One region of the Dolichospermum circinale AWQC131C genome, then DNA from elsewhere that is predicted to be linked to it. Evidence: predicted binding sites of a transcription regulator. Region 1 holds the regulator's gene; each other region holds the start of a gene.
What was found. Region 1 encodes NtcA, which controls nitrogen genes in cyanobacteria. Its sites were predicted from a motif close to TNTGTANNNNNNNNTACANA; they were not measured.

Region 1 (4,419 bases):
ACTTCTACAGCTTCAACAATTCCCGCATTTCGAGCGCGAAATTGAGAAGCAGAAACTAGTAAATCTAGACGTTGACGCAGTTGGTCAGATGTCATATTAATTAAATCGGCTGTAGTTGTAGCCAGTACCTCACCTGATGAAAACACTAGTTGATTTCGGGCTGCATCTGCAAAAAATTCGATTTGCTTTTCACCTCTAACGTAATTACCTGCTGAAAAGATTCGTACTACATATTCTCGACCATCTTTAATTTGTGCAATTAATTGATCAACTTGATTTTTAGTAACACGCAGTATTTCTGTATTTGTAGATTTAGCGCCAGGTTCAGTTAATTGAATATTGGCATTGCGGTTAGCTTCTTGTAAAATTTGGATAATTGCCTGAGTTGCCATAATAGGTTTATCAACAGTAATTAACCCTGCCACTATCACTTGACCCCTAACTAAACCTAATTTACCCAACCGGAGATCACGGTAAGACTGATAATATTTTTCTAATCTAGCTACTTCTTGTTCTAAAAATTTTTGTTGTTTTTCCAATTCTTGTAAACGAGATTCTCTTGTCAGAATAATTTCTTCTCGTTGTTTAATTTGTAGATTGCGGTTTTGAATCAGCTTATCTAATTTAGTAATTTTGCGATCGCGTTTTTCAATAGCCGTCTTTGCCTCATCAATAGCTTGCTTACTTTGAGCATACAATCTTTCCCGTTCTGACTTTAATTCTTGCACTGCACTTTGTAATGTCAGACGCTGATTGTAAAGAGTTTGTAATTCAGTTTTAGCTTGTTGATATTGAACCACAATTCCACCGAGACGAGATTGAGTTTCATAAAGTCGTACTTGAGTTTTAGCCTGTTGGTTAAGAGTACGATTCAATTGAGATTGTGTAGCTTTTTGTTTAGTATTTGCCGCTCGCAAATATTTATTGATAGTTTGTAATTCTTGTTGTACCTGACTTCGTTCTTGTCTGCTTTGATTTAACTCACGTTCTACCTGACCTTTTTGAGTTTCTGCGGTTTTTAGTTGTTCCCGCTTTTGTCCCAAATCCCTTTGAATATCCTCCAACTCAAATAAACCCTTTCGTAATCCTTCATCAGCAGCAAATAGAATTGCTAAAGTGGTGGCAGAAATCAGACCACCCGTAAAAATAGTCACAATTACAGCCGTTTTTTTGGGACGCAAATTGAAGAGTGAGAGACGTGCCTTACCAACCCGTGTGCCGATGCGATCGCCCACGGTGGCAATTACGCCTCCCAGGATAAGAATTGCTACAATTAGGATGTAACCAGTGGTCATTGTTAGCTAGTGAAATACTGACCAATCTAGCCTACTACGTTCAACCATTGTCTGTGGATAAATAATCAATTTGTGGGGGTAATTTTGGAATTGGTTGCCCCTAATATCTGAAAATCCGTACCAATTCCATTACCTGACCAAAAAATCTTAGATTTTAGATTTTAGATTTTAGATTGGGAATTTTCGGTACAAGTAGGGGTCAACGGCCGTTGCCCCCTACAATTTCAGTTGCCCCCTACAATTTCAGGGCAGAACTAATCCAATGTTTCACCAATCTAAAATCCTCAAGCTCCACACTTTAGGGTAGAGTCAATCCAAAATCGTCAATCCAAAATCCAAAATTTATTGACCTGACCCCATAAATTATAAATTTTAAGTAAATTGCTTACTTAAAGCGACAGGTTTATGCACAGTAATCTTCTTTTTATGAATGGAAATCATTTTTTTCTCGCGTAAATCTCCCAAAAGTCTAGTCACAGTAACGCGAGTCGAACCAATTGCTTCAGCGATCGCCTGATGTGATAACTTCAGATCAATGGTAATACCATCAGCAGAAGGAACGCCAAAATCACGGCAAAGAATCAGTAAAAAACTAATTAACCGTGAACCCATGTCCCGGTGAGCCAGAGTTTCAATCATCATCTCCGTCTGGAGAATCCGCGAAGACAGCCCTCGCAGCATTAACATTGATAATTCTGGATTTTCCTTGAGTGACTGCTCCACTTGTTCAATTGGCGCTGAAAGCAATTCTACAGTGGTAAATGCCACTGCATGATAGAATCGATCAGACTTATTCCCCGTCAATAGAGACAGCACGCCAAAAACGCTATTTTCCCTCAGCAGAGCCACCGTTATTTCTTCTCCTGCCTCATACACCCTCGACAGTTTCACCGCACCCTTGAGAAGAAAATAAACTCGTTCAGCAGGATCTCCCGGAAAAAAGATCGTCTTATTGCGTTCAAACGTCTCGACAACCGGGGGAAAAGCCCCGGTGGCCATCTGACGAAAAACATTTGCTAGGGCTTTGTCTTGTGTCACGATCATCTCCCTTCCCCTACCCAATGCCAGAAAAACAAAAACTAATTACCTAAGAATACACCTGAAAAATCAATAAAGCACCGTTATTTTTTTTGTTTTTCCTATACCCAAATTCATATTTTCTAGTTCTTCGTTGATTATGATACATGATTTTGGTTCAGGTTAGCTAGTAATTATTGATAAGTAGTTCTGCTAGTTATCGTCTCCGGTTTTTGCCCCAAAGCTGGGAATTTTCTTGAGAAAATTTACAAATATGGTGATGATTTGCCAGGTACTTACTGCCTACTCTTTGCCAATTTTGGAAAATTTCTAGCCGCACAAAGTTAAACTAGGGTCAGATTCTAGTATGCTCCTAATGATGAATTATATTAGCAAAGTTTATGCTGAATCTGTCTGGAAAAAATGCCCTAGTTACAGGTATTGCCAATAACCGTTCTATCGCTTGGGGAATTGCCCAGCAACTGCACAAAGCGGGGGCTAATTTAGGTATTACCTATTTGCCTGATGACAAGGGTAAAATGGAAAAAAAAGTGGCTGAATTGGTAGAACCGCTCAACCCTAGTTTGTTTCTGCCCTGCAATGTCGAAAATGACGAGCAAATTCAATCTACTTTTGCAACTATCCGGCAAGAATGGGGAAAATTAGATATTCTAGTCCATTGTTTGGCTTTTGCCAAAAAGGAAGATTTGACCGGCGGTTTTAGCCAAACTTCCCGTTCTGGTTTCAATACGGCTTTAGAAGTTAGCACTTATTCTCTTGTACAGTTGAGCGGCGCTGCTAAACCTTTGATGACTGAAGGCGGAAGTATTATTACTCTTACATATTTGGGAGCAGTTAGAGCAATTCCTAATTATAATGTTATGGGTGTGGCTAAAGCAGGTCTAGAAGCCAGTGTTCGTTATTTAGCAGCCGAATTTGGTCCTGAAAATATTCGTGTTAATGGCATTTCGGCAGGTCCTATTCGCACCTTAGCATCCTCCGCAGTCGGTGGTATTCTAGATATGATTCATCACGTTGAGGAAGTAGCCCCGCTCCGTCGCACTGTCACTCAATTGGAAGTAGGTAATACAGCCGCTTTTTTGTGTAGTGATTTGGCAAGCGGTATTACTGGACAAATCCTGTATGTAGATGCAGGATATGAAATTATGGGAATGTAAGAACAGGCAACGAGCAGGGGCAGGGATAATATTTATTGCCCCTATTACCCATTACCTATTACCTATTACCTATTACCCATTACCCATTACCTATTACCTATTACCTATTACCTATTGCAACTGACAACCGACAAATGACAACTGACAACAAACAAACACCTCGTATAGCCTCACTTCACCGTACTACTGGTGAAACTAATATTTATGTGACTATCAACCTTGATGGCACAGGTATATGTAAAGTATCTACAGGTATTCCCTTTTTAGATCATATGCTCCATCAAATCGCCTCCCATGGGTTATTTGACCTCGATATTCAAGCTCAAGGTGATTGGGAAATTGATGATCATCACACTAATGAAGATGTGGGAATTACTCTAGGACAAGCCTTATTTCAAGCTTTGGGAAATAAAAAAGGAATTGTCCGTTTTGGTAATTTTACTGCTCCTTTAGATGAAGCCTTGGTACAAGTATCCTTAGATTTCTCCGGTAGACCTCATCTCAGTTATGGTTTAGTAATTCCTACTCAACGGGTGGGGACCTATGATACACAATTGGTGCGGGAGTTTTTTGTGGCCTTGGTAAATCATAGCCAAATGACCTTACATATTCGTCAATTAGATGGTATTAATTCCCATCATATTATTGAAGCTGCTTTTAAAGCCTTTGCTAGAGCTATGCGAGTAGCAGCGGAAATTGATCCACGTCGAGCAGAAACCATTCCTAGTTCCAAAGGTGTATTATAAAAATTCCCGACAGCGGTTAATATGTAGATAGTTCTCAATAGTCAGTAGTTGATAATTTCACGTCCATGAATTCTGTTGCAGACAACTCCAATGCTCGACAAAATCCCCTAGAGAAACAACCTGTAGTTCTGACTTGTGAATTACGAAAGGTATATCGCACGGGATTTTGGCTCAATCAAAAAG
Region 2 (4,419 bases), on a different contig from region 1:
TAGTATGGGAAGGAGTGAAAAGAAAGAACTAAAAACTCCCTTAGTTGTCTTAATTGAACATTTATTAAAATTACAATATTGGATAGAAGAAAAAGATGATAACGCTAGAGGTTGGCGTAATACTGTCGTGGAACAAAGACGACAAATAACCTATACTCTAGCAGATAGTCCTAGTTTAAAAGCTATTTTAAATGATGTATTTCTACCCTGTTATCAAGACGCTAAACAAGATACAATTAACAAATACCAACTGCCATCAAACTTATTTCCAGAAGAACCACCTTTTTCTTTAGCTCAAGTTCTCAATGCAGATTTTATACCCTAAATTCATACCTGGTTTCAGCAACGCCTAAGTTCTATAATGGAATTGTTTTATCTGTCACCCTTTCCCTAATAATGTAAGTTGCTAGTTAGGTAAATTGTCAGAATCAGGATATCTAGGATTAAAGGATAAAATCAGAGCTTTTATTACCAATTACCAATTACCAATTACCTATTACCAATTACCTATTACCAATTACCAATTACCTATTACCAATTACCTATTACCTATTACCTATTACCTATTACCAATTACCTATTACCAATTACCTATTACCTATTACCTATTACCTATTACCAATTACCAATTACCTAAACAACAGCAGACAACCAAATTATAACCGTAGTTCCTGGGGTGTGAGGTGATGTAATAACTGAGTCAATTGCTGGACTGAAAACCTCTATATTTCCCTGCATTTCTGCTATTAACTGTTTAGCAATAGCAATTCCTAACCCCGTCCCAGGAATTGCTGTTTGTGCTTGTACACCTCGGTAATGTCTTTCTCCCAGATGTTCTAAGTCTTCCGGGGGAATACCTGGTCCTGTGTCACTAATAGCAATACCTTGGAAATTTCCCTGTTGTTGCCCACATTGTACTAATATCTTACCACCTGGGGGAGTATATTTCAAAGCATTATCTATAATATTACTCAATACTTCTCCCAAGGCTTTTTCATTGACTCTGACTAAAGGTAAATGATTGGGAATTTCCGTAATTAGTTGTAAATTTCGTTCTTGGGAAATAGCTTGAGCCGATATTAACAAAGGTGCTAACAAATCTGCTAGGGAACAATTAGTTAACTGTTCTCCTGTTCCTGGTAATAATAACACAGATTTCCCCGGTTTTTGTGTATTTTGATTTTGTTTAATTACTGCCTTTGACTCAGGGAGGGAAAGAGGTGTTAAATTGGCTGTATTTAGATCAATTACTTGATCAAACTTTTGTAATAACTCTTGTAAGCGATCGCTTTCCCGGACTATACTGGTTGCTACCTCCCGATTAGGATCAACCGCTCGCATTCGCTTAAATAGTAGTTTACCAAAAGTACGGATAGCAGTTAAGGGGTTACGAAACTGATGTAAGAGATTATCTAATAAGTCCCGTTGTTCCTCTTGGAGAATTTGTTCCTGTTCAAGTTGATGTTGCAACCAAGCCCGACGTTGATCTAAAATACAAGCGATCGCTAAAGTTTTGCCAATGCGTTCAATTTCTCCCTCCTCCCGTTGGTTCCATTCCCTATCTTCCCTCGCAGTCACTAATAATCCCATCATTACACCCTCATAAATCAGGGGTGAAACAATTTGATTATGACTGAGTGAATATTCATCTTGTTTATCTTGTAAATTTTGTTTTTCTGTTGCTGCGCTTGACGCTGATGAATGGGAAGATACTGAAGTCGGTTTTAACAACCTCATATTTTGATTTGGTAATGCTAAAACATGAGCAAGCCTGACTGGGTAACTCTCTTCTTGTTCACCATACTCATTACAAGGATTTAATGTTATAGTTTCTGGATACACCATCACTGGAATTAGTCGAGCCTCGCCTGTAGGTTTTTCTACCAACTCCTGTGTTAAATAAACTACGCTAAAAGACGCTCCCATGCCTTGGGCTAACAGGGTTATTTGCTCTCGACATAAAGCAAGGAAATCAGAACTGGCAGACATTAGCATTAGTTACAGGAATTTAGGAGGTAGAAAAGTTGCAGTCACTAGCAGTTTAGCAAAAATAAACTCTCGCAGGACTTCAAGCCAGAGAAAAGTGGTGCATAGCCCATAGCCTTTAACCTAATTTTGTACCTCATGCAAGTGCATACCACCATCAGGCTATATATATCTAGTCTAATCTAGTAATGGATGATTGGTAATAGACAATGGCTAGTAGACAGCAGTTTTTGGGAATTTTTATTCTTTATTTTTATCCTTTTTTCCTAATTGTATCAAAACATTAAAAACTATTGATTTTCTCAGAAAAAAATTATATAATGACGACTGATTTTGTAGCTACAACTACAATCTATAGCTGGAAACAGGAGGACAATAGGTTGGCAAGGAGACGCAAACGGAAAAGTCGTCGTCGTCAAGAAGGACGACGGATACTGGAACACATTCCCCAGTACAGCATCGAAAGTGGCGAAGATAAACCTGTGACAGCAGCAAGAAAGTTTATTCACGCTGAAGGTATTATGCCACCCGCGCTACTACTGGTAAAACGCAATGAACACACAACAGACCGTTATTTCTGGGCGGAAAAAGGCCTGTTTGGTGCTCAATACGTAGAAGAAAATCATTTCTTGTTTCCTAGTCTGAGGAGTTTTGAATCACCAACAGTAACAGTATCAGCACCAGTACAATTGACAGTGCCGGCACCAGCATCGTTATCGGTATCGGAACTGGTTGCCGTAACTGTTAATTAAACAACAAATGACTATCCTATCTTCTAAATGTAGCTTCTAGCTCTGATAATAATAACTGGCAATTTTGATCAGGTTCTTCAAAAATTCCATTTTTTTTAATTTTGCGGTCTAATTGTCAAGCAGGGCTAAAAACTGTTTAAACAGATTCTCTCAAGTCATAGCATAATTAACTCCTCATCAACTCGACTTAGTTGCATGAATCAGTTTATTGTCAGCTTACACATCAGAGAATAGCGACAGAGCCAAGGAAATCCAAAGATGAGGACAAATTCATGATCTCACTAATTTGGACTACTATCAAGCTCTGTCCAGCAATTCAGATTTTTCCTCATTACATCTCAGTCCTTAGGAAAATTTACAACAGCAGTAGTATTTTCTCCTCCTCACTGCCAATTTGCTCAAAAGTTTACTCAGAATTCTACATCAGAATAGGTATAGATGCTCATTGTTTTCATCCTCAACAATCAATCAAGTGTCAAGCACCTTTAGCTGTAATGCCTTTTGTAACTCAGCAAGTTCATCTCTATGGGCAGTAACAGTAATTATACTTGAGGAGTTTTGTCCACTGCGGATATTTTCTATCTGGAGTGACACCTTCTCAAGTCTTCCAGATTTTCTCCAGTACAAGAGACCACTTAAAGGTGAAAATAGGATTATTACCGCAAAAAAACGCCCAAAATCAGGAAAAAGCATGGATAAAACTAACGACAAACAACCTAAACCCACCGCTGCTAATGTAGTTAAAAATATAGCTAAAAACCAACTAGGTCTAACAAATCCCTCAAATGTGACTTGATTTTTGGGAGAATCTACCGCTAAGACTCGATAAGCACGAGTGCGAAAATAATCCTTCAATGAAGTCATTAACGTATTTTCATCCTCTTGTGAAACTAAACGCATCACTTCTATGCGGTCTTTAGTTGAAGCCCGAATAAAGAAAAACAAACCAACTGATAACAGCAATGTTAACAGGAAAGTAGATTGCAAAACAGCGGCATCCATAATTAATTTTTAAGTCTGAAATTTTCAGTAGACTTAAACCATTATCAATTATTCTGGAATCAGAGAACAAACAGAAGTTTGTTTTTAATTTTTAACTTTTAATATTTAATTTTTATATGTCACAAAACTCAGAAACACCATCATCTAACATTCGGGCTATAGCCCAACAATTTCGTCTAGCAGGTTGGATTAGTTTTTGGATTCAGTTAGTCTTAGGGGTAATATCTGGGATAATAGTCTTATTATTTGGCATTTTTAGCCAAAAAGCGGGTAGTCCTAGCAATAATCCAGGGACAGGCTTTGGTGTATTTTTAGCAATTTGTGGTATCATCCTCCTGGGTGCTGGTATTTACTTAGCTTATCGCTACACCAGAATTGGTAAACAACTAGAATCACCTAATTCTACTAATCGTCCTCGTAAAGCTGAAACCGTGCAAGTGTTAAGATTAGGACTGTGGATAAATTTAGGCGGAACTTTAGTGACTTTATTGGGAGCGCAAGCGATTGTTGGTACATTAGTAGCTAGATCTATATCTCCTCAAGCAGTAACTACACAATTATTTGATCCAACGCGGATTATTAGCGGTTTAGATATGCTTATAGTTCAAGCGAACACTAATACTGTATCAGCGCATTTTGCAGGTTTAGTAGCATCTCTGTGGTTAATGAATCGTATTAC
Region 3 (4,419 bases), on a different contig from region 1:
TCTGAATTAAAACCTGTGAATATGACGAACCTGAACTTTATCACGTGGATCAAAACCTCTATCAACAAAATTCAGAATAATTTTTTTCAGCAACCAATGTAAACCGCAAAGAATGATAAAAGTGAGGGTAATGATAATTAATGGTTCTTTACCAAGAAGTTCCTCCAGACCTTTTGTAATTATTTCATCTGGTTGAGTGACAAAATCCCAACTATTAAAACGTAAAAATCTTCCCCAATAAATACCCACAGCACAAAGCGCGTGAGTAATTAACTCAACTGGAAAAATCCATTTACTTTTATCAATGCGATGTAAATAATAACCCAGGTTTATTAATGATATGACATAGGCTGCAAAACCGGAGAAAATTACTACAAAATAAACAGGAATTAAGACTAATGTAATCATCCATATTGACTGGACTGTGCGAATATCATGTATTAAGTGAATAACATCAGTTAATAAATAAGGTGCGTTTGGTAAAAAAGCGTAAAAAGTCAGAGATACTGGCCAACGTAACCAAGAACGACTACGTTTATTGCGAAATAACCAAACACTTAAAGCTAGGGGAATAAAAGCTAAAAATAAATTCCATGTCATCCACCGCATATTCACTTGTAATATATGCAGAACAGTTTTCATTAAGGCAATGATTTCTGGTTTCATACAATTTTAATAGTATTAACTAGAATAATTTCTGTTTTTGGTTGCACAGTGTTGCACAGTATTCATATTATAAATCATTTTTATATCAAAATGGACTGCCAATAAATTATTTTATTTAACGAACCACTCCAGGCACAGAGAACACGGAGGTTTGATTATGAATCATAACATTAAAAATATGAAATCATAACATTAAAAAATTGTTAAAAAATTGAAGATCTTTAACTTTACGACTTTGTACCTTTGCGCGAAATAACATCTAGGGGTAATATGAATTACCCCTAACAATTAAGTCCTAAACATCAATCTCACTCAACTCACGAGTGATATAATCAAAAGGCTCATCCACAAAAGCAGCATTGGTAATACCCGCAACTGCTACTTGTTCTTTAACAAGATCCTTCATAATCTGGATACCTTGCACTGTTGAACCAATGGGTACACCCAAGGAATTGTAAGTTTCCCGTAGTCCTTGTAACACACGCTCGTCAAGTACATTCATATTACCCGCAACTAACGCATAGGTAGCATAGCGCAGATAATAGTCCATATCCCGTAAACAAGCCGCAAAACGACGAGTTGTATAAGCATTACCACCGGGACGAATTAATTCTGGTAACTGTTCAAATAACTTTGCACCAGCTTGTTTAACAATTGCGGCTGCATTAGCATTAATTGCTGCTGCGGCTTGTATTCTGGCTGTTCCACTCTCAAAGTAAGATTTGAGACTATCAATGGCGTTCCGGTCAAAATAACGACCGGTTACGTCATAATTCTTAATTAAAGTTGTAACGGCATCGCGCATTTTTTTCTCCCAATTGTCAACTATTTATGGTTTGATATTAAATTGGCTGCAATTACGCACCAATAGAATTTTGTGCCAATTCGCATAAAATAGACTTTGGCACAAAACTATTCATCTACTACTTAAGGATTTTATGCCAAAGTTGACCCTTGATGATAAAGTTTATAGTTTTGTACAAATTACGAAAGAAAGGTTAACATAACCTGTAATCCAGACAATCTGTAACTAACATGACAAAATCATGTCAAGTTAACTATTTACGATATTTCAGGTGGTGTGTGACAACTTGGTTGAGCGTAACAGGGTGAGAACGTCTTATGATGGTTTGGGTTTATATTAGGTAATTGCCTACAGAAGGAGTAAAGTAACAATGGCAACCCCAAAAGAAATCTTGAAGAAGATTCAAGACGAAAAAATTCAGATGATTGATCTGAAATTCATTGATACACTGGGAACTTGGCAGCATTTGACCATGTACCAAGACCAAATTGATGAAAGTTCATTCTCTGACGGTGTTCCCTTCGACGGTTCTAGTATTCGGGGTTGGAAGGGTATCGAAGAATCTGACATGACAATGGTACTCGATCCCAACACTGCTTGGATCGATCCCTTCATGAAAGAACCAACTCTAAGTATCATTTGTAGTATTAAAGAACCTCGTACAGGTCAGTGGTATAACCGTTGTCCCCGCGTTATTGCCCAAAAAGCCATAGACTACTTAGCTTCTACTGGACTTGGTGATACAGCTTTCTTTGGTCCTGAAGCTGAATTTTTCATTTTTGATGATGTCCGCTACGACCAAACCACTAACTCAGGTTACTATTATGTAGATTCTGTAGAAGGTCGTTGGAATACTGGTAGAGAAGAAAAGCCTAACCTGGGTTATAAAACCCGCGTTAAGGAAGGTTACTTCCCCGTACCTCCCACAGACAGCTTTCAAGATATGCGGACGGAAATGCTGTTGATCATGAAAGATTGTGGTGTACCTATTGAAAAACAACACCATGAGGTAGCCACCGGTGGTCAGTGCGAACTTGGTTTCCGTTTTGGTAAGTTAATTGAAGCTGCTGACTGGTTAATGACTTACAAATATGTCATTAAGAACGTTGCTAGAAAATATGGCAAAACTGTCACCTTCATGCCTAAACCCATTTTTGGTGATAATGGTTCTGGTATGCACTGTCACCAGTCTATCTGGAAAAATGGTCAACCTCTTTTTGCGGGTGACAAGTACGCTGGTATGAGTGAAATGGGACTTTACTACATTGGTGGTATTCTCAAACACGCTCCAGCGTTGTTGGCAATCACTAACCCCACAACAAACTCTTACAAGCGTCTTGTACCTGGTTATGAAGCACCTGTAAACTTGGCTTACTCCCAAGGTAATCGTTCTGCTTCGGTCCGCATTCCTCTTTCTGGAGATAACCCCAAAGCCAAGCGCTTAGAATTTCGTTGTCCAGACGCTACTTCTAACCCTTACTTGGCTTTTGCGGCTATGCTTTGTGCTGGTATTGACGGTATCAAAAACAAAATTCATCCGGGTGAACCCTTAGATAAAAATATCTATGAACTTTCCCCAGAAGAATTATCTAAGATTCCTTCCACTCCCGGTTCTTTAGAATTGGCTTTGGAAGCTTTGGAAAATGATCACGCTTTCTTAACTGAAACTGGTGTTTTCTCTGAAGATTTCATTGAGAACTGGATTGATTACAAAATTGCTAATGAAGTTAAGCAAATGCAATTGCGTCCACATCCTTATGAATTCTTCTTGTATTACGATTGCTAATTACAACAATTACTAACGTACAACTAATTTTTTAGCCACCCTCTGGGGTGGCTTTCTTTTTCTCTTAACTCATAGTCGCTTGGCTGCGTCCATAAAGGGTCTGGGTAGCCGCATCCATCTTACCTTGAATGGGATTCCAATAGTGAGACATTTCTTCGTGCAAACCAAGTTCCTGTGCAGCACGCATCAGCATGGACTGTTGACGGTTTTTAGCTTGCTGATGTTGACGTACCATCAATTGACGAGCTTTTTCTTGAATAGACATGACACTACCTCCCTGTATTTATTTACTAAGAAATAATTTCCTACTTCCTGCAATTTGATGATAACACAAAAATCTGTAGTGTAAACTACAAAATCTTAAATAAATATGATTATATTTCTTCTATGCTGCTTGTACTCTACATGAGAACATAAAAGTCTGTAGCGTAACCTACAAAATTGAGAAATGATATAAAAATTCATAAATGCTTTCCCCCTCTCCCCTGGTTGTCTTAGGGATAGATTAAGATTTTATAAGTTTCTGCTGTCGGGGCGATCGCTTGGTCTACGGCTTGTGGTAGATCTTGTAGGGGATAGCGATCGCTAATTAAAGCTTTAACATCAATGCGGCGATTAAAGACAATATCCGCAGCTAGACTTTGTAAACGGTAGGACGAGCTATAACTACCCATTAGATCTATTTCTCGACGATAGAGGATATTAGGATTAATGGGAATGGTCAATTCATCGGGAAATTCCGCAAAAAATAGGATTTTTCCACCTTTGCGAGTACAGTCCAAAGCTTGAAAAAACGCTTTATCGCTAGGAACTGCTAATAAAGTGACATCAACCCCCATACCCCCAGTCAAAGCTTGAACTTTGGCGGGTAAATCAGGATCACGGGCATCAAAAGCTGCTTGTGCGCCTACTGCCAGGGCTTTTTCAATTCTAGAAGGTAAGAGGTCTGTAGCGATCGCTTTAGCCCCAAAGAACTTCACCAACATCATAAACATTAAGCCAATAGGACCTGCACCTGTTACCAGTACAGTTTGACCTGGTGCAATTTGGGCTTTTTTAACAGCTTTTAAACAGCAATTAGTAGGTTCAACAAAACTAGCTTCTTCAAAACTGATATGATCAGGAATGGGAATTAAGCCACCATTTTCCACAATGTGGGCTG

Region 2: a site for NtcA is predicted at 2,319-2,338, ahead of ACIR131C_RS23300 (DUF3155 domain-containing protein). Genes of this name have one in related genera too.
Region 3: a site for NtcA is predicted at 1,690-1,709, ahead of glnA (type I glutamate--ammonia ligase). Genes of this name have one in related genera too.

What each region holds. Positions count from the first base shown of each region.
Region 1 is NZ_KE384603.1:29,270-33,688, forward strand. Features, by position in the region: gene ACIR131C_RS0108290 (DUF3084 domain-containing protein) at 1-1,295, opposite strand, end outside; gene ntcA (global nitrogen regulator NtcA) at 1,668-2,339, opposite strand; gene fabI (enoyl-ACP reductase FabI) at 2,714-3,490, shown strand; gene hisB (imidazoleglycerol-phosphate dehydratase HisB) at 3,625-4,236, shown strand; gene ACIR131C_RS0108310 (ABC transporter ATP-binding protein) at 4,302-4,419, shown strand, end outside.
Region 2 is NZ_KE384642.1:8,325-12,743, reverse strand. Features, by position in the region: gene ACIR131C_RS0118230 (DUF29 domain-containing protein) at 1-325, shown strand, start outside; gene ACIR131C_RS0118225 (hypothetical protein) at 420-662, shown strand; gene ACIR131C_RS0118220 (sensor histidine kinase) at 634-1,995, opposite strand; gene ACIR131C_RS23300 (DUF3155 domain-containing protein) at 2,367-2,738, shown strand; gene ACIR131C_RS0118210 (cofactor assembly of complex C subunit B) at 3,207-3,740, opposite strand; gene ACIR131C_RS0118205 (DUF3611 family protein) at 3,857-4,419, shown strand, end outside.
Region 3 is NZ_KE384657.1:98,845-103,263, reverse strand. Features, by position in the region: gene ACIR131C_RS0120565 (DUF1361 domain-containing protein) at 7-666, opposite strand; gene apcB (allophycocyanin subunit beta) at 962-1,471, opposite strand; gene glnA (type I glutamate--ammonia ligase) at 1,842-3,257, shown strand; gene gifA (glutamine synthetase inactivation factor IF7A) at 3,322-3,522, opposite strand; gene ACIR131C_RS0120545 (zinc-dependent dehydrogenase) at 3,752-4,419, opposite strand, start outside.